DNA from 2 places in the Brevundimonas sp. ABV4_179 genome. Region 2 is predicted to be linked to the other one. Evidence: riboswitches for the same ligand, from Rfam matches in the RefSeq annotation. Region 2 holds a riboswitch; the other holds the start of a gene.
What was found. Region 2 has a riboswitch for glycine ahead of gcvT (glycine cleavage system aminomethyltransferase GcvT). Riboswitches for the same ligand answer to the same signal wherever they lie in the genome.
Positions count from the first base shown of each region.

Region 1 (10,173 bases), 1.2 Mb from region 2:
CCTGAATGACGTCGTCGGCACCGTCGTCATTCCCGGGCGGGCGCGGGGCCTTTTTCAGGTCGTTCGCCGGCTCGTCCTCGTCAACCTCCCGGTCTGGCGTGCGCTTCGCCGCCGCGAGGACGGCTTGTCCGCCGCCTTCGCGCCCTCGATGCTGGTCCAGGCCTTCATCATCTGGATCGCCCTGCTCATCCTCGGCTTCGGCCTGATGACACACGCTCTGGCGGACTCGTTCGACCCGGCGCTTCCCAGTTTTCCGCAGGCGCTGTTCGTCGCCGGGAGCGGCCTGGCTACCGTAGGCCTCAGCGAGACGGACGCGACGGGCCTTGCGCGCTGGGTGGTCATGGGCGCGGGGTTCTGCGGTTTGGCCGTGATGACCCTCGCCATCACCTACCTTCTGATGGTCCAGGGCAGCGTCTCCGGACGGGACGCGGGCATTTTGAAGCTCCTCACCTCCGCTGGGTCGCCCCCGTCCGGCCTGGCGGTGCTGGAGCGGTACGCGGCGCTCGGCATGGTCCAACGGCTGCCGGCCCTGATGCACGACGCCCGCGACTGGTGCGCCGACGTGCTGCAGAGCCACGCCTCCCATCCTTCCCTGATCTATTTCCGGTCTGCGAGCGCCGCCTCTGGTTGGCCCGCGACCCTCGGCGCCCTGATGGACATGTCGTTGGCCACTGTTTACCTCCTGGATGAGCCGGCCCTGCGGGGCCCTGCCGTCCTGCTCGAGGAGCAGGGCGCTCGGATGGCCGACAGTCTCGTCGCCTTGATCACCCTGGAGCATGCCAAGGCGCCGACGCCGCGCGCCGAGGCTATGCGGCTGGTGGAGAGGCTGGCGGCGGCAGGTTACACACTACGTGCCGATCCCGACATCGATGGCTACTGCCACCGCCGGGCGCGGCACGCCGGATGCGTGCGGTCCCTGGCCGAGCATCTGGGGAGTGCGGAGGCGCCGCTAATCCCTAAAGCCGCACCCTCACCTGTGTGAGGGCGGCGAGGGCCGCCGCGGCGCCGCTTAGCCGAGCAAGAACAGCTTAAAAAAGGGCTGGCCATCGCTCCGCGCTTGGAGCGCCTCCCGGCGTGGGGACGTATGGTCCTCGTGCGTGATCGTTTCGCAAGATCCGTTGAGCGCGAGCGGACATCGGCATCAGCCCGAAAAGCGGACGTTCACTGGCTTAGACAGGATGGCTAAAGGTGGTGTCTCGGACGCTCAAGTAATGACCGCTTCTGGCGCACTGACGACATTGGCCGACCATTCAAATGACGGTATCGTCGAGTCCCGCCAGTTGATCGTGTCGGTATGGATCGTCGGTATACAAGCCGCTCTGAGGTCGGAGCCATTTGCGCTTGGCGGACTCGCCAGCGGCGGTTACGTGTCGATAGATGGCGAGATCACTGAAATTTTATATTGGCAAAATTCCCGTTAGTTTTCAGTAGTCGTGCATAAGTGTCGGTATCGCTGACGGCATATTCAGTAGATCAAAGAAAAGACGCTGATAAATCAGCGCCTTCGGGTCTATTGGACAATCGAGTGGGCATAATTCAGGCCTTTCGGGAGCTTTCGATATCGCTTCCGAAGTGGCAGGTAAGTCGCTGACTAAAAAGTTATTTCTTACGAGACCCTTCGAAGATTTTTGGAGGGTCTCGCTTTTTGTGATGCCTAATTGGACGTCAGGCCAAGATTGTTCTGCTGCTTTTTAAAAACAAGCCGGCCGACGAGGCCGCTTCGTCTGCCGTCGCGGTTGCGTAGTTCGAACTCGCCGCCTTGAGCCTTGGCGAGTGAGGAAACGATGGCGAGGCCTAGGCCTGATCCTGGAGTGTCTGTCGTGTTCGCGCGGAAAAAGCGGTTGGCGAGGTGGGGGAGAGCGGTTTCCGAGACCCCTTTACCATGATCCCAAACGCTGACCGAGCCTGCGGCGCGCACATGCACGAAAACGGGCGCGGCGCCGTGGTGAAAAGCGTTGTCGATGAGGTTGAGGATCTGCTCAGTGATCAGATCCTCCGCGCCGAGGACGATGACAGGTTCGGTTGCAAGGCGAAGGCGCAGGGCGTCGTCTGGAAAGTCTCGGCGCGCACGAGCGACCTGACACGCGCGCCGGGCGGCGCGGCCGAGGTCAGCGGACGTACTGATGCGGGCGGCGTCCGCTCGCGCCGTCGACAGCAACTGTTCGACGAGGCGCGTCATACGACGAACGGCGTCGCGAGAGTCGTCAATCAATCGTTTTTGCTGAGGCGTCCAAGGGTGATGCGAGTCAGTGAGCAGCGCAAGATTTGCGGAAACGACCGAGAGAGGGGTGCGCAACTGGTGCGAAGCATCCGCCGCGAATTTTTGAACGCCGGCGGTCGATGTCTCAAGCCGGGCGAGAAGATGATTGAAGGCGGTTAGGACGGGCCAGAACTCGCGTGGCGCCAAGTCGATGTCGGCCGGCGCGAAGGCCGTTGAAATGCCGGGGCGACGAGTCAGATCATCGATAAGACGCTTGAGCGAGTTCAGGCCCCATTGCAGCGCTGGCCAGACCAGAAGGGCAGCGAGCACGACCAGGAGAGCCGGCGGCAGCAAAAGGCTGCGGTAGAGTTCACGCAGGCTGGCGCTGCGGGAATCCAAGCTTTGTGCTACGGAAACGCTAATGGGCGCGGCGTGCCCGGGGATGTTCAGTGTCTGCTGAACCATCCGCACGGGAACACCCCTCACGGACAGGTCGGCGAAGACTGGTTCTTCTTGCTGGGCCTGAGGCAGGTTTGGCAAATCTGCATAGCCCGTGACCAACTGATCGCCGTCGCGGACGCTGTAAAAGACGGCGTCGCGTTCGGGGCCGTCCAAAAGCGCGAGTGTCCAAGGTGCGACATCGACGGTGATGTGTCCGCGTTCAACAGACACTGTCGCTCTTATGGTTTGAAGCGCGCCGGCCAGCAGGCGGTCCGAGTTGTCGGCCACGATGCGTTGGGCCGTCCAGGCGCCGACCGCCAGCACGACGATGGCCAGGATCGCCAGCGGAACGACCTGCGCGATCAACAGCCTTATGACCAGACTATGGGACGACTTGGACCCGGCGCTGTTCATGGATCGAGGCGATACCCGCGTCCCCTGATGTTCGTCACGGCAGGGCCATCAGGCTGAAGCTTGCGCCGAAGTCGGCCCACGTGGATTTCCAAGGCATTCAAGGAGGGGGCCTCATCCTGAGGGAAGACTTCGGCCGCCAGAAGGTCGCGATCCACCACCTGCCCAGGTCGGGACGCCAGCACGCGAAGGGTCGCCCATTCGCGGGGGCGGAGAGCCAAGTCGCGATCATTGACCGAGGCGCGCCCGGTTCGCCAGTCGCAGAAGAGGGTGCCGACGACAACGGCGCCCGCGGCCTGTCCTTGGCGGCGTCGCACGATGGCGCGAAGTCGCGCCGTCAGTTCGACGGGGGCGAAGGGTTTGACCAGATAGTCGTCGGCCCCCAAATCCAGCCCGGCGACGCGATCGCCCAGGGCGTCGCGGGCCGTGAGCATCAAGATCGGCATCGAAGATCCTCGGCGGCGAAGCGCCGCAAGAACCGCAAAGCCGTCGATGTCGGGCAGGCCTATATCCAGTACGGCGGCGTCGAACCCGCCGACGCTTTCCATCTGCAATGCCTGTTCGCCGCTGTGGGTGCATGTCGCTTGAAAGCCGCTCTCCACGAGGCTGGCCTCAAGGGAATGGCTTAGCGCCTTGTCATCTTCGACGACGAGTATTTTCATGGCGACGACAGGGGACGAAGGATCATGCGCAACACCATAGCCCGAAAGCTCGAAGGTTGAAGCCGGATCGCCGATATCTGCTTCGGGGGCTGGCCGGCGGCTTGGCGGCAAGCGGCGGGGGATTGAGCACAGCCTGTTCGTTCGAGCCGCAAGGCGTTGGTACGGCGGAGCGTGTCCGGTGGATGGCGCGTCGGGAAGGCGCGCTGAAAGTTATCACCAATACCAGCCTGATGGGGCCGGTGGTGGGTGCGTTTCGTCGGCGTTGGCCCCAGATCGCCGTGCATCTCCTGGACATCAATTCCACTCAGATCGCTGAGCGGGTGCGAGCGCTGGCGGACGCAGGACGAACGGGACCGGACCTAGTCTGGAGCACGGCGATGGACGTTCAGGTCAAGCTCATCAATGATGGCTATGCTCAAGTCTACAAGTCGCCGCATCGAGCCGCCATGCCGGATGGTTCGGTCTGGCGCGACCAAGGTTATGGGCTGACGGCGGAGCCGATAGTTTTCGTCTATAACCGAGAGCGGATTGCAGACGATGTCGTGCCGCGCAGCCATGCGGATTTGCTTCGTCTGCTCGATGCGCGCTCCGGCGTGTTGGATGGCCGCATCACGATGTATGACGCCGAGCAGAGCGGCGTCGGCTTGATGCAGTTGTCGGCGGACGTTCAGATCTATCCAGACGCCTGGCCGCTGATGGAGGCGCTGGGCGCGTCGCGGCCTAGGCTCGACACCTCGGGCAAGCGAATGATGGGGCAGATCGCGGATGGGCGGATGGCCTTCGCCTATAATATGAACCAGTCCTATGCCGCTTCGTGGGCTGCCGAAGCGCCGCAGATCGGATTGATCACGCCCAGCGATTATCATCTGTCCGTATCGCGGGTCGCCTTCATCCCGCGCAACGCCGGCCATCCCAACGCGGCGAAATTGTTTCTGGATTTCCTGTTATCCCGTGAAGGTCAAAGGGTGATTGGCGCGTTGGGTATTCGGCCAGTGCGCAACGATGTTGATACGCCCTTGCGTACAGCCGCGCCGGGCGCTCGGCCGATAAGGGTTGGGCCCGCCTTGCTGGCTAATCTGGATCAAGCGCGCCGCACGCGCCTCCTCGGCCGGTGGAGCGAAGCGATGCGGATGGCGACAAGGGCGCCTTCGGACATTTCCGCGCCTTAACGGTTTCTGTGGATAACTTCAAAAGTGCAGAGGCGGCGTTTGCTGTCACTATCCTGTCACGAGCCCGACATGCATGTGGGTTGCACAACTCACGGGAAGCGACTGGCTCGGGATTAGGGATTTTATCCCTAAAATTTGCGCGCTGCGGGAACGATTATACCAATTTTAGCTGATTTGACAGTCGCTATCGGGTCAATCTTACTCATGCCTGCAAGGCGGGAGAGATCGGTGCAGGCCGACGCCGAAGGCGCAACCGCCCCGGAAACGCTCAGGCAAACGGACCGCCTTGCTGATGAAACGCTGGAGAGCAGGTCCGTCCGGGGGACGCGACCTCGCCGAAGGAGAAAGGGCGTGCGCGCCCGAAGCTCTCAGGCCCGATGACAGCGGGGGCGAAACGGCGCCGTCAGAGCGTCGCTCGCAGCAGACACCCCTGGGGAGGGGCGTCGTTTCAAATGAGGAGTCTCGCCTTGTCTCGTTTCGCTCGTTCCTTGACCAGTTGCGCCAGCCTGGTTGCACTGATGGCCTGCGCCAGCGCCGCCGTCGCGCAGGAAGCTGATCCCAAACCGGCCGAAGCCGCCTCGGTCGATGATATCGTGGTCACCGCATCGCGCATCGACCGCGCCGGCTTCCAGGCTCCGACGCCGACCATCCGGCTGACGGCAGAAGACCTGTCCGTCGGCGCCCGCCCGAACATCGCGGCGGCGCTGAATGACATGCCCCAGTTCAAGGCGACCAGTTCACCGCAGACGACCGGCACCAACACCGGCGCGGGCAACGCTCCGGTCGATCTGCGCGGTCTTGGGATCAGCCGGACCCTGGTCCTGATCGACGGGCGCCGCGTGTCCAGCGAGAACGATCTGAACAGCGTCCCCGCAGTCTTGGTCAAGAGCGTGGACGTGGTCACCGGAGGCGCTTCGGCTGCCTGGGGCTCGGGCGCCGTGGCCGGCGTGGTCAACATCGGGATCGACCGCACCTTCACGGGCGGCAAGCTGGGCGCCGAGTATGGCATCTCGTCCTTCGACGATGCGGAGCAAAAGCGTTTCGAGGGTGCCTGGGGGACCGGGTTCGCCGGCGATCGCGGCCATTTCGTCATTGGTGGAGAATATCTGGATAATGCCGGTGTGACGCCTAAGGTCGCGCGCCCGGCGATCGGGCGCTGGGCTCAGGTTTCCGACGGCGCGGGCGGCTTTGTCACCGTGCCGAACGTCGGCTTCGCAAATGCGGCTTATGGCGGCCTGATCATGTCCGGCGTCAACGCGGGCAAGGTGTTCAATCCAGACGGCACCCTTCGGTCCTTCAACTATGGGCGGGTCGTCGGCTCCAACACCGTTGGCGGCGAGGGGCCTTCGAATGATGATCTCAGCCCGCTGGTCACGCCCCAGAAGCGTTACACCGGCTTGGCGAGCGTAACCTACGATCTGTCGGACAAGCTGCGCCTGACAGCCGACGTGCGTCATTCGCGGATGTGGAACGACTACATCTGGTTTGGCGACCACAACCGCGGCAATCTCAACATCAAGATCGACAACGCCTTCCTGCCGACCGCGATCAAGCAGCAGATGGCGGCGGCCGGTCAGACCAGCTTCACCATGGGCCGATTCAACTCCGATCTGGCCTTTTCGCGTATCGACTTCGAGCGCGTCACCACCCAGGCGACCTTGGCTCTGGACGGCGAGTTCGGCTCCAACTGGCGCTGGGGCGCCTACTACAGCCATGGCGAATATCAGAACAACATCGACACGCCCGGCTTCCTGCTGACCACGCCCTATGCTCAGGCCGTCGATTCCGTCATCGATCCGGTCACCAACAAGGCCGTCTGCCGCGTCACGCTCACCAACGCCAACTCCGGCTGCGTCCCGATCAACCTCTTTGGGGTGGGGGCGCCGTCGCAAGCGGCGATCGACTACGTGACGGGGACGCCGCAGATGCGGGCGACGACTAAGCTCGATGTCGCCGGCGTCAGCCTGCGGGGCGAACCGTTCAGCCTACCTGCAGGCGATGTGTCCGTCGCGGTCGGCCTGGAAGCGCGCAAGGAGCAGACGGATCAGCGCGTGGGCGACCTAGACGCCGCCAAGGCGTTCCAGAGCTTCAGCTTCTCGGCCATGGCGGGTGAGTTCTCGGTCAAGGAAGCCTTCGCCGAAATCCTGGTTCCAGTGGTTCGCGACATGCCCGTCTTCAACAATCTGGAGTTCAATGCTGCGGCCCGCATCTCGGACTACGACACCACAGGCTCGATCTGGTCGTGGAAAGTTGGGGCGACCAACGAATTCTTCCCCGGCTTCCGCGGGCGCGTCACCCAGTCTCGCGACATCCGATCAGCCAATCTGACGGAGCTCTACACGACGACGACCACCGGATATAACAACATCAACGACCCGCTGAAGGGCCAGACCGTCTATACGCTGAACAACGGAGGCGGGAACGCGAACCTCGCGCCCGAGACGGCGGACACCCTGACCCTGGGCTTCACCTATTCGCCGCCGTCGATCCCCAGCCTGAATCTGTCGATCGACTACTATGACATCAAGATCGACAATGTGATCGGCACGGTGGCGCCGCAGGATCTGGTCACGCGCTGCTTCAATGGCAACACGGCGCTGTGCGCCTTCGTTGATCGTGACGCCAACGGCAATCTGGTGCGGACCCGCTCCACATATGTGAACCTGGCCGAGTACCACACCGACGGGGTCGATGCGGAAGTCTCCTATTCGTCGCCGGCCGACCTTTGGGTTCCGGGCGCGACGGGCCGGTTGCGCCTGCGCGTGGTGGGCACCTGGGTGAACACCCTGACGACCAACGATGGCGTTAGCGAGATCGAATATGTGAAGTCGCAGGGCTACGCCTTCGGTCTGGGCGTGCCGGACTTCCGCCTGAACGCCAACCTGGGTTGGAAAGGGGAGGTGTTCGGCGTCGATCTGAGGGCGCGATACCTGTCTCAGGGTCTCTATAACCGCACCGTCAAGATCTCGAACAACGACATCCCGGCTTACACCTATGTCGACCTGGGCCTGACTGCGGATCTGGATCACTATGGTGCGCGGGGCGTGGAACTGTACGCCAACGCCACCAATCTCTTCGACAAGGCGCCGCCCAATGGCTCGCTCTATTCGCCCTATTACGATGTGATCGGGCGTTATGTCACGGTTGGCGCACGCTACCGCTTCTGACGTCCTGAACAGTGGGTCGCCGGCAAGGTCCGGCGGCCCATTACTTTTTTTTCCCTTAACAGAATGGTGCGGTCGCCGATGTCCCGTCTCACGCTGGCGCTTGTTTTGTCTTTCTCCGCCGTCGCCGGAGTTCCGTTCGCACTGGCCGAGGCGCCCAAGCCCGCCGCCATCGTTGCGGACGGCCTGCCGCCGGTTCCCGACGCTCTGGTGGCGGCGACCCAGCCCTATCTGCAGTCGCGCCGCGCCGCATTCCTTGGGTGGAATGCGGCCGACCAGTCGATGCTGATCAAGACGCGGTTCGGTGCGACCGACCAACTGCACGCAGTCTCGGCGCCTGGCGGCGCCCGCACCCAGATCAGCTTCGAAGGCGAGCCGATCCTGACTGGAGCCCCATCGCCGGATGGACGCACGCTGGTGGTGCAGAAGGACAGTGGCGGTGACGAATTCTACCAACTCTACACGCTGAAGGACGGACGTCTGACGCGCCTGACAGACGGGCGCAGCCGCAACTGGTTCGGAGCCTGGAGCCCGGACGGCCGCCTGATCGGTTATGCCTCGTCGCGACGCAATGGGGCGGACATGGATCTTTACGTCGTCGATCCGTCGAACCCCTCCAGCGAACGCTTGGTCGCTCAGGTGTCCGGCGGCGGCTGGAACATAGCCGACTTTTCCAAGGACGGGCGCAAGGCGCTGGTTCTCAATCGGATGTCCGTGAACAACGCTGTTGTCTATGAGTTGGATTTAGCCAGCGGTCGAATGACGGCTTTGACGGATCCCACGGCCCAGGTGTCCTACGTCGGTCCGCAATATGGTGCGGATGGCGGCGTATGGGTGACGTCCAACAAGCAGTCCGACTTCCTTCGCCTCGGACGCATCGGCAAGGACGGATTCGTGCCGGTCAGCCACGAACCGCGCTGGGATGTCAGTGACTACGCGCTGGCCCCGGATGGCAGTTTCGTCGTCTATGCGATCAACGACGCCGGCGTGTCGCGCGTGCGGATACTGGATACGGCGTCGGGCGTCGTCCGTCCGGTGGACGGATTGCCGGAAGGCGTCATCCCTTACAGCATCGGGTCGGCCATACAGGTTTCGCCGTGGGGCGCGATCGGCCTCAGTCTTTCGTCGGCTCGGGTGTCGGGGGACGCCTTCTCGATCGATCCCAAGACCCTGGCCGTGACGCGCTGGACCGCCAGCGAGACCGGCGGCCTGGACCCCGCTGTCAACATAGAGCCGCAGTTGGTCGAGGTGACAAGCTTCGACGGCGAGAGGGTCTCGGGCTTCCTCTATCGCCCCGATCCGGCGCGTTTCCCCGGCAAGAGACCGTTGATCGTGGATATCCACGGCGGCCCCGAAGGCCAGACCCGGCCCGACTTCCTTGGGCCGCAGAACTATCTGCTCAATGAACTGGGCGTGGCCCTGTTCTTTCCCAATGTGAGGGGATCTTCGGGATACGGGACCCGTTTCGTCAATCTCGACAACGGGCCGTTCCAGCGCGAAAATTCCGTCCGGGACATCGGCGCCTTCCTTGATCGGTTGCAGGCCGATCCCGGATTGGATGCGTCGCGGTTCGCCGTCACCGGCGTCTCCTACGGCGGCTACATGTGCTATGCCACAGCGGTGCATTACAGCGACAGGCTGAAGGGGGCGAACTGCTACGTCGCCATCTCCAACTTCGTCACCTTCCTGGAAAACACCCAGTCCTATCGTCGGGATTTGCGCCGCGTCGAATACGGCGACGAGCGCGACCCGGCACAGCGCGCCCAGCTCCAAGCCATCTCACCCCTCACCAGCGTGGACAAGATCAAAATACCGCTGCTGGTCGCGACCGGCGGCAATGACCCGCGCGTGCCGGCGTCAGAGGCGGACCAGATCGTCTCGGCCGTCCGGGCCAACGGCGGCACGGCCTGGCATCTGTTGGCGCAGAACGAAGGTCATGGCTTCCACAAGAAGGAGAACGAGGACTACTATTTCTGGACCAGCCTGCTGTTTTGGAAACAGACCCTGCTCGATGATGCGGCGCATTAGGTCCTGACCGGCGCCATGAACGTCAAAAGATTAGCCGCCAGGAGTGTGGTTCTTGCCGCGTTCCTGGCGGGGAGCAGTCTGGCGCAGACCCGAACTGC
Region 1 covers NZ_CM149976.1:1,830,588-1,840,760, forward strand. The annotation lists gene ACYX4P_RS08785 (hypothetical protein) at 1-982, shown strand, start outside; gene ACYX4P_RS08790 (hypothetical protein) at 1,212-1,421, shown strand; gene ACYX4P_RS08795 (sensor histidine kinase N-terminal domain-containing protein) at 1,655-3,055, opposite strand; gene ACYX4P_RS08800 (response regulator transcription factor) at 3,052-3,714, opposite strand; gene ACYX4P_RS08805 (ABC transporter substrate-binding protein) at 3,897-4,883, shown strand; glycine riboswitch at 5,090-5,177, shown strand; gene ACYX4P_RS08810 (TonB-dependent receptor domain-containing protein) at 5,351-8,050, shown strand; gene ACYX4P_RS08815 (S9 family peptidase) at 8,129-10,075, shown strand; gene ACYX4P_RS08820 (amidohydrolase family protein) at 10,091-10,173, shown strand, end outside.
Region 1: linked by a shared signal. The riboswitch ahead of ACYX4P_RS08810 (TonB-dependent receptor domain-containing protein) and the one ahead of gcvT (glycine cleavage system aminomethyltransferase GcvT) in region 2 are both predicted to bind glycine.

Region 2 (10,173 bases):
CCATTTGGGCCGGGCGTATTGGGCGCGGATGAACTGTCGCTTGGCCCAGAACGAGCTTTTCAGGATCAGCACCAGACCGACCGCGATGACCGGCACGCCCCCGGGGCCAGGCAGGGGGGCGATCAATATGCCCAGCAGCACGATCAGAAGCCCGCCGATCATCAGCGCCCAGCGTCGCACCGCCCGCAGCGTGCGGCTGCGGGGCTTGGCGAACGGGGGGAGGGCGACAGGCAGGGAGGTCACGAACACGCCAGATGGGAAGCCATAGTCGGTGTGACAACGGCCGCCCCGATCGCGCGATCCCTCGTCGGGAAAGGAAAGGGCGACCGTGACGACCGCGCCACACGCCATTCAGGCGCGGCTTCGATGGCGGATCGGTGTCATGCGGATTAAGCTTTGCTCATGATCGGGCGGTGATCCGGGGCGCGGCGCGGCTCAGCCGTAACGCACGCCGGTCAGGGCTTCGGATTCCGACCACAGACGCTGCGCCACGGCCTCTTTCCTGGCCTGCGACGCGATATGGGCGGCGCCGGGCGGTCCCGCCAACTCCTGGAACCCTTGCGGGCCGTAATAGCCGCCGGGCCGGGCCTGGGGCAGGGTGGCGGCCATCAGGCTGGGCAAAGCGCCGGCGGCGCTGGATTGGCCGAACAGACGGATGAACAGGCGGGACGCCCAGGCGGCCGGATCGCCGCCGTCGCCCTGGCCATTGGCCACCAGATCGGTGCGCGCCACGCCAGGGTGGGCGGCCACGCTGGTCAGGCCCCAGTCGTGGGCGTCGCTGCGCCGCTGCAGCTCCAGGGCGAACATCAGCATGGCCAGCTTGGACTGCTGATAGACCGCAAAGGGGCGATAGCCGGAGGTGAAGTTCAGGTCGTCCAGATGGATGCGCCCGCCGCGATGGGCGATGCTGGACAACTGCACCACCCGCGCGCCAGCCGGCCTGGACGCGCCGGCGCTCAGCAGGGGCAGCAGCCGGCCGGTCAGGGCGAAATGCGCCAGATAGTTCACGCCGAACTGGGTCTCGAACCCGTCCACGGTCGTGTTGCGGTGGGGCAGGGCCATGACGCCCGCGTTGTCGATCAGGATGTCGATAGGCCGGGCGGCGACCAGGCGCCGGTCGGCAAAGGCCGCGACGGAGGCCAGGTCGCTCAGGTCGAGCGGATCGAACCGCACGTCGGCGCCAGGATGCCGGGCGCGGATCAGCCGTTCGGCCTCGACGCCCTTGGCCGGATTGCGGGCCGCCAGAATGACCTCCGCGCCCTTGCCCGCCAACACAAGAGCGGTCTCCAGCCCCAGCCCGCCGGTCGCGCCGGTGATGACGGCCAGCCTGCCGGTCTGATCGGGGATGTCGTGGGTGGTCCATTGGGTCATGACGCCATCCTGCAGCGGAATGGATGGATCGTGAAGGGTTTTGGACCAGCGCATCGGCTGCGCTTGGCGGCGTCGCGGGCGCGGTGGGCGAGGCTGCACCCATCCGCCGTCATCCTCGCCCTTGTGGCGAGGATTCATACGCCGGGTATGTCCGCAGCGGTCGCGGCTGTCGAACACCGGGCGTATGGATCCCAGGGACAAGCCCTGGGATGACGGGATGAGTGTTTACGCCGCCTGGTTGGAGCCTTCCGGCGCCGACCAGCGCAGCACCGGCGCGCGGGCGGCGCGGGTTTCGTCCAGGCGTTTCAGCGGGGCGTGGAAGGGCGCGCCCTTGAAGCGGTCGACGTCGCCCGCCTTCGCGGCTTGGGCCAGCAGACGCATGGCGTGGATGAAGCGGTCCAGTTCGGCCTTGGACTCGGTCTCCGTCGGCTCGATCAGCATGGCGCCGTGGACGACCAGCGGGAAATACATGGTCATCGGGTGGAAGCCCTCGTCGATCATCGCCTTGGCGAAGTCGAGCGTTGTGATGTCGGTGCCCTTCAACCATTCGTCGTCGAACAGGGCCTCGTGCATGCAGGGGCCGTCGGGGAAGGCCGGGCTCATCAGGTCCTGCAGGCGGGCCTTGATGTAGTTGGCGTTCAGCACCGCATCCTCGGCCACCTGACGCAGGCCGTCCGAGCCGTGGGACATCATGTAGCTGAGGGCGCGCACATACATGCCCATCTGCCCCTGGAAGGCGCACAGACGGCCGAAAGCCTGGGCCGCCTCGTCCTCCTCGCGCTCGATCAGACGATAGCCGCCTTCGTCATGCACGACCCAGGGGGCGGGGGCGAAGGGGGCCAGGGCCTCGGACAGGACCACCGGACCCGCGCCCGGACCGCCGCCGCCGTGGGGCGTCGAGAAGGTCTTGTGCAGGTTGATGTGCATGGCGTCGACGCCCAGGTCGCCGGGGCGCACCCGGCCGACGATGGCGTTGAAGTTGGCGCCGTCGCAGTAGAAATAGGCCCCCGCCTCATGCGTCAGGCGCGCGATCTCGATGATGTCGCGCTCGAACAGGCCGCAGGTGTTGGGGTTGGTCACCATGATGGCGGCGACGTCCGGGCCCAGCTTGGACGCCAGATCGGCGACGTCCACGCGGCCGTCTTCGGTCTGGGCGACCTCGACGACGGAATAGCCGACGAAGGCGGCGGTGGCGGGGTTGGTGCCGTGGGCGGACGTGGGGACCAGCACCTTGCGGCGCTGCTCATGCTCGCCCTTGGCCTCGTGCGCGGCGCGGATGGCCATCAGGCCGCACAGTTCGCCGTGCGCGCCCGCTTTCGGGGAAAGCGCGACGGCGGGCATGCCGGTCAGGGTCTTCAGCCAGTGGGCCAGCGTATCCATCAGCTCCAGCGCGCCCTGAACCGTCGATTGCGGCTGCAGCGGGTGGATGTCCGAGAAGCCCGGCAGACGCGCCATCTTCTCGTTCAGGCGCGGGTTGTGCTTCATCGTGCACGAACCCAACGGATAGATGGCCAGGTCGATGGCGTGGTTCTTCTGGCTCAGGCGCACATAGTGGCGCATGGCCTCGGGCTCCGACAGGCCGGGCAGGCCGATCGGATCCTTGCGGACCAGGTCGCCCAGGTCGGACGCATCGGTCCTGGGCTCCGGCAGATCGACGCCGGTCTTGCCCCAGCCGTCGCCCTCGAAGATCAGGGCTTCGTTCTGCAACAGGCCGCGTCCGCCGGTCAGGGTGGCGGGCTTGGTCTGGACCTGGTTCGGAGCGGTGGGGCGGCCGACGGTGTTCATGGTGCTCATGATCGGTTTCCCTTAGGCGGCCAGGACTTTGGAGAGGGACTTGGCGAGGATTTGGATGTCGGCCTCCAGCGTCGTCTCGGTTGCGGCGACCAGCAGGATGTCGTCCATGCCGGCGTCGGGGGCCAGACGGCTGTAGGGCACGCCCGCCAGGATGTGATGACCGGCCAGGGCGTCCACGACCTCGGCCGCGTTTTTCGGCAGGCGAATGGCGAACTCGTTGAAGAAGCGCGGCGTCAGGACGTCCACGCCCGGAATGGCGGCCAGGGCGTCGCGCGTGGCGACGGCCTTTTCGTGGTTCAGCAGGGCCAGTTTGCGCAGGCCCGTCTCGCCCAGCAGGCTCATGTGGATGGTGAAGGCCAGGGTGCAGAGGCCGGAGTTGGTGCAGATGTTCGAGGTGGCCTTGTCGCGGCGGATATGCTGCTCGCGCGTCGACAGGGTCAGGACGAAGCCGCGTTCGCCGTCGGCGTCCACGGTCTCGCCGGTCAGGCGCCCCGGCATCTGGCGGATCAGCTTCTCGCGCGTGGCGAACAGGCCGACGTAGGGACCGCCGAAGTTCAGGGCGTTGCCGATCGACTGGCCTTCGGCCGCGACGATGTCGGCGCCCATTTCGCCGGGCGATTTCAACAGGCCCATCGACACGGCTTCCGTCACCACCACGATCAGCAGGGCGCCCGCCGCATGGGCGGCCTCGGCGATCTTGGTCACGTCGGTGGCGGTGCCGAAGACATTGGGGGTCTGAACGACGACGCAGGCGGTGTCCGGGCCGATCTGGTCGATGACGGCGGCCTCGGCGTCGAACGCCGGGGCCAGAACCTGAGTTTCCACGCCGACAGCGTGGACCACGGTCTCGGTCGCCTTGACGTAGTGGGGGTGGACGCCGCCGGAGATCACCGCCTTGTTGCGGCGGGTGACGCGCGTCGCCATCAGCACGCCCTCGGCCATGGCGGTCGAGCCGTCATAAAGGCTGGCGTTGGCGACCGGCATCCCGGTCAGGTTCGCGACCTGGGTCTGGAACTCGTACAGGTATTGCAGCGTGCCCTGCGCGATTTCCGGCTGGTAGGGGGTGTAGCTGGTCAGGAACTCGGACCGCTGGATCACATGATCCACCGTCGCCGGGACATGGTGCTTGTAGGCTCCCGCGCCGCAGAAGAAGGGCACGGCGCCGGCCGTGGCGTTCTTGGCCGCCATGGCGGACAGGGCGCGCTCGACCTCCAGTTCGCCCGCCACGCGGGGCAGGTCCACAGGCCCGTTCAGACGCGCGCTTTCGGGCACGTCAACGAACAGATCGTCGATGGATTTCGCGCCGATGGCGGCGAGCATCGCCGTGCGGTCGTCGGGCGTCAGGGGGAGGTAGCGCATTTTCTAATCCGCTCATCCCCGCGAAAGCGGGGACCTAGTGCTTTGGGCGACCAATGTGGCCGGAGGAGTTTCCGCCCATCCCAGCACTGTTCTCGCGAAAGAACTGGGTCCCCGCTTTCGCGGGGCTGAGCGGAAGGGGAAATCAGAGGGTGGTCAGGAAGGCGTCGTAGGCGGCCTGGTCCATCAGGGCGTCCAGTTGCGAGGCGTCCGAGACCTTGATCCTGGCGAACCAGCCGTCGCTTTCGGCGCTGGAGTTGACGGTTTCCGGGGCGGTGGACAGGGCGTCGTTGGCCTCGACCACCTCGCCCGAGACGGGGGCGTAGACGTCCGAGGCGGCCTTGACGCTCTCGACCACGGCGAAGCTGTCGCCCTTGGTGACGGTCTTGCCGACCTCGGGCACTTCAACGAACACCACGTCGCCCAGGGCGTCGGCGGCGTGTTTGGAGATGCCGACGGTGGCGATGTCGCCGTCCAGGCTGACCCACTCGTGATCCTTGGTGAACTTCATGTTTTCTCTCCTGTCCCGGTCCTCGGGCTTGACACGAGGATCGGATGTTGTGCGGTTCGTGCGTCGATGTCTTCGCACGAGCGGTTGATCGCCCGGCCCTTGGGTCAAGCCCGAGGGTGACAGGCTGAATGTTACGCCTTCGGCTTGCGGTAATAGCGTTGGGCCACGAAGGGCATGGCGACCACCTCGGCGGCGGCGGACTTGCCGCGCACGATGACCTTCAACTCGGTGCCCAGGGCGGCGAATGCCGGGGGCGCGAAGCCCATGGCGATGTTGTGGCCCAGGGTGGGCGAGGGGCCGCCCGAGGTGACCTTGCCGATGATGTTTCCGTCGGCGTCGGCGATCTCTGCGCCTTCGCGGGCCGGGGCGCCTTCCTTGACGTGCAGGCCGACGCGGACACGCGAGGGGCCGTCGGCCAGTTCCTTCAGGATGCGGTCGGCGCCGTTGAAGTCGGCTCGTTCCTTCCTCGACTTGGACAGGGCGAAGGTCAGGGCGCCCTCGACCGGCGAGGTGGTCGGGTCGATGTCGTGGCCGTGCAGCGGCAGACCGGCTTCCAAGCGCAGGCTGTCGCGGGCGCCCAGGCCGATCGGCTTGACGCGGGCGTCTTCCAGGAGGGTGTTCCAGATGCGTTCGGCCTGGTCCGCCGGGACGGAAATCTCATAGCCGTCTTCGCCTGTGTAGCCCGAGCGGGAGACGTAAGCGTCGACGCCGAACAGCATCAGCCGGGCCGTCTCCATGAAGCCCATCTCGGCCAGCACGGGCTCGTGGGCGACCATGACCTCGGCGGCTTCCGGCCCCTGAATGGCGATCAGGGCGCGGTCCAGCACCGTCAGCTTGGCGTCGCCTTCCAGATTGGCGTTCCAGAAGGCGAAGTCCTCGTCCTTGTTGCCGGCGTTGACGACGACGAACAGGCCGTCGTGGTCGGGGCGGCCCGCCATCAGGTCGTCGATGATGCCGCCGTCGGTGTTCAGCAGCAGGGTGTATTTCTGCTTGCCGTCCTTCAGGATTTCATAGTCGCCGGGGACGAAGCGCTGGAACTGCGCCGTGGCGTCCGCGCCGGTGATCTTGCACTGGCCCATGTGGGACACGTCGAACAGACCGGCGTGTTCGCGGGTCCAGCGGTGTTCGGCCAGGACGCCCTCGTACTGAACCGGCATGTCATAGCCGCTGAAACCCACCATGCGGGCGCCCAAGGCGCGGTGCGCGGCGTTCAGCGGCGTGGTTTTAAGAGCTTGGTCGGTCATGGTTCAGGCTTTCGCGGTCGCGTGTTGGGGCGGAGCTCCGCCGGTCCTCGCGCCCCCGCTGTCCTGAAGCCTGAGAGATTCCGGCGACCAAATCATGTCGCCTTGCTCCGTCGGCGCGCCCATCAAGAGCGACTTTCCAGCGTCCGTATGCTGTCGCGGTCCGTTTGCCTGAGCGTTTCCGGGGCGGTTGCGCCTTCGGCGTCGCGGCCGGTTTCCCGTCCCCGAACTCTCCCGCGAGAGCGTTCGACCTAAGGCATCGACTCCGGCGCCAAGTCAAGCGTCGGCGGAACAAGGTCTGCCGGGGCGGGTTGTCGTCCCGAGCCCCCAACCCCAACCCAGGAAAACGAAAATGTCGATTATAGACAAGCTGTTCGGCGACAACGACAAGCCGCGCGACACCCCCGCCAAGGCCGATGGCCCCATGCAGAAGGTGCTGGATGAACTGGCTTCGCTCGGCGGCAAGCCGATCGAGACCTTGTCGCCCGAGGAGGCGCGCCAGCAGCCCACGCCGACCGACGCCGTTCACGCCCTGCTGCGCAAGGCCGGCAAGGAGCCGAAATCCGACGATCTGGGCGTGAAGACCACCGACATCACCATCCCTGGCGCCGCCGGACCGATCCAGGCCCGAATCTACAAGCCGCACGACCATTCCGAGGACAAGCTGCATCCGGTCGTGGTCTATTTCCACGGCGGCGGTTTCGTGATCGCCGATCTGGACGTCTATGACGGCGGGCCGCGCGGCGTGTCCAAGATGGCTGACGCCATCGTGGTCTCGGTCCATTATCGCCAGGCGCCTGAACATCATTTCCCCGCCGCCCACGACGACGCCCTGGCCGCCTATCGCTGGGTGCTGGAGAACGCCCAGAGCTTCAATGGCGACCCGCAAAAGGTGGCGGTCATGGGCGAGAGCGCGGGCGGCAACCTGGCCATCGGCGTATCGATGATGGCGCGCGACGCGGGCGTGACCCTGCCGGTGCATCAGGTGCTGGTCTATCCGGTGGCTGGCGTGGACATGGACAATGAATCCTACGTCGAGAACGCCGACGCCAAGCCGCTGAACAAGCCGATGATGAAATGGTTCGTGAAGCATATCTTCGCCAACGAGGCCGACGCGCAGGACCCGCGCATCAACATCGTCGAGAACGCCGACCTCAGCGGCCTGCCGTCCTCGACCGTGATCTGCGCCGAGATCGACCCGCTGCGGTCGGAAGGCGAACTGCTGGCCGAAAAGCTGGAGCAGGCAGGCGTTGACGTGCGCCACAAGACCTTCCACGGCTCGACGCACGAGTTCTTCGGCATGGCCATGGTGGTGCCCGACGCGGCGGCGGCGCAGACGTTCGCGGCCCATGAACTGAAGCGGGCCTTCGGCACGGCGATCCTGCCGATCTGATCCTGCACCATGACATCCGTCGTCCCAGGCGCAGGGCCTGGGATGACGGGGTAGGGTGACAAGAGGGTTTTTCTTGCGGCGGCGCGTCCCGCCCGCCAAGAACGCGGTACGCCTCAGCCGCATCGGACCGACCCGCATGACCCGCACCAGCCTAGACGCCCATATCGCCGCCCTGGATGTGGCGGACGGCCTGAAGACGGTGCTGACCGTCGTGGGCCGGACCTGCGCCGAGATCAGCCGGGTCGTGGCGGGCGGCGCCCTGGTCGGGGCCCTGGGCGCCTCGGGCCAGATCAACGTCCAGGACGAAGAGCAGAAGAAGCTGGACGTCATCACCGACGACATGCTGACCCAGGCGCTGCTGGCCTGTCCCGCCATCGCGGGCGTGGCCTCCGAAGAGAAGGATACGGCCGAGATCGCGACGAATGCGGCGGGCGAATATCTGGCCCTGTTCGACCCGCTGGACGGGTCGTCCAACATCGACATCAATGCGCCGGTCGGCACCATCGTCTCGGTGCTGAAGTCGCCGTCCGCCAGTCCCAGCGAGGCCGATTTCCTTCAGCCGGGGCGTCAACAGGTCGCGGCGCTCTACGCCGTCTATGGGCCGCAGACCATGCTGGTGCTGACGATTGGAGACGGCGTGAAGGGCTTCACCCTGGCGCAGGACGGTCAGTGGTTCCTGACCCACGACACCATCGCCATTTCGCGCGACACCAAGGAGTTCGCGATCAATGTCTCAAACCAGCGCCACTGGGCCGAGCCGGTGCAGCGCTATGTCGATGGTCTGCTGAAGGGGGCGGACGGTCCTCGGGCTAAGAACTTCAACATGCGCTGGGTCGCGGCCATGGTGGCGGACGTTCACCGCATCCTGATGCGCGGCGGCGTCTTCATCTATCCGTGGGACAGCCGTGAGCCGAACAAGCCGGGCAAGCTGCGCCTGATGTACGAGGGCAATCCGATGGCCTTGCTGGTCGAACAGGCGGGCGGCAAGGCGACGACGGACGGGGTGCAGCCGATCCTGGACGTCCAGCCGACGCAGTTGCACCAGCGCATCCCGGTCGCTCTGGGCTCGGCGAACGAAATCGACGCCCTGGCCGCCGCCTGATGCGGATCGGGCCTACCGACGCGCTCTTGGTCATCGATCCGCAGAACGACTTCTGCGAAGGCGGGGCGTTGGCCGTGTCGGGCGGGGCAGGGATCATGCCGCTGATCGTGCGGTTGGCGGAACGGTTCGACCGGGTCGTGGTGACCCAGGACTGGCATACGCCGAATCAGATCAGTTTCGCCTCCAACCATCCCGGCGCGACGCCCTTCACCGAGATCGAGGTCGCCTATGGGCGTCAGATGCTGTGGCCGGATCACTGTCTGCAAGGCTCGCCCGGCGCCGATTTCCACCCCGACGTCGCGCCGGTGGTGACCCGGGCGCTGGCCGTGATCCGCAAGGGCTACAACCCCGCGGTCGACAGCTATTCGGGCTTCTTCGAGAATGACCACCGGACGCCGACGGGCCTTGCGGGCCTGTTGCGGGAACTGGGGGTGACGCGGGTGTTCCTGGCGGGTCTGGCGCTGGACTACTGCGTCCGTTTCACCGCCGAGGACGCGGTGCGCGAGGGGTTCGCGGCGGTGTTGGTCACCGACGCCACCCGTGCGATCTCGCCGGAAACAGCGGCGGCCGCCCACGACAGTTTCCGCGCGCTGGGCGTCACGGAGACCGAGGCGGCGACGCTGCTGGTCTAAAGCCCACTCGCCGCGTAGGCCTCGACCTCGGCCAGCCGCGTGGCCTTTTCGGCGTCGCCCAGGAACGAGCCCTCGAAACTGTTCCTGGCCAGTTGCGTCACCTGGTCCCGCGTCAGGCCGACCGCCGCCGCCAACTGGCTGTAGTTCGCGTTCACATAGCCGCCGAAATAGGACGGGTCGTCCGAGTTCAGGGTCACGTGCAGGCCCCGGCGCAGCATCTCCGGGACCGGATGATCCTTCAGGTCTTTGACCACGCACAGCTTCAGGTTCGACAGCGGGCAGACCGTCAGGGTCATCTGCTCGGCGGCCAGGCGCTCGATGAGGGCCTCATCCTCCATCGAACGGTTGCCGTGGTCCATGCGGTCGATGTGCAGCAGGTCCAGCGCCTCGTGCACATAGGCGGGCGGGCCTTCCTCGCCCGCATGGGCGCACAGTTTCAGGCCCAGGTCACGGGCGGCGGCGAAGACGCGCTGGAACTTGGACGGCGGATGGCCGACCTCCGACGAATCCAAACCCACGCCGATGAAGTGATGCAGATAGGGTTTGGCCGACTCCAGGGTGGCGAAGGCCTCATCTTCGGTCAGGTGGCGCAGGAAGCTGAGGATCAAGCCGCTCGACACGCCCAACTCCGCCTTGGCCCGGTCCATGCCGGCGATCAGTCCCTCGACCACCACGCCGAACGGCACGCCGCGATCCGTATGCGTCTGCGGGTCGAAGAAGATTTCGGCGTGACGCACATTGTCCGCCGCCGCGCGCTGGAAATAGGCGAAGGC
Region 2 covers NZ_CM149976.1:3,044,702-3,054,874, reverse strand. The annotation lists gene ACYX4P_RS14985 (hypothetical protein) at 1-243, opposite strand, end outside; gene ACYX4P_RS14980 (SDR family oxidoreductase) at 436-1,371, opposite strand; gene gcvPB (aminomethyl-transferring glycine dehydrogenase subunit GcvPB) at 1,597-3,165, opposite strand; gene gcvPA (aminomethyl-transferring glycine dehydrogenase subunit GcvPA) at 3,178-4,524, opposite strand; gene gcvH (glycine cleavage system protein GcvH) at 4,667-5,032, opposite strand; gene gcvT (glycine cleavage system aminomethyltransferase GcvT) at 5,164-6,276, opposite strand; glycine riboswitch at 6,333-6,418, opposite strand; glycine riboswitch at 6,423-6,520, opposite strand; gene ACYX4P_RS14955 (alpha/beta hydrolase) at 6,626-7,666, shown strand; gene ACYX4P_RS14950 (class 1 fructose-bisphosphatase) at 7,803-8,768, shown strand; gene ACYX4P_RS14945 (nicotinamidase) at 8,768-9,400, shown strand; gene ACYX4P_RS14940 (adenosine deaminase) at 9,397-10,173, opposite strand, start outside.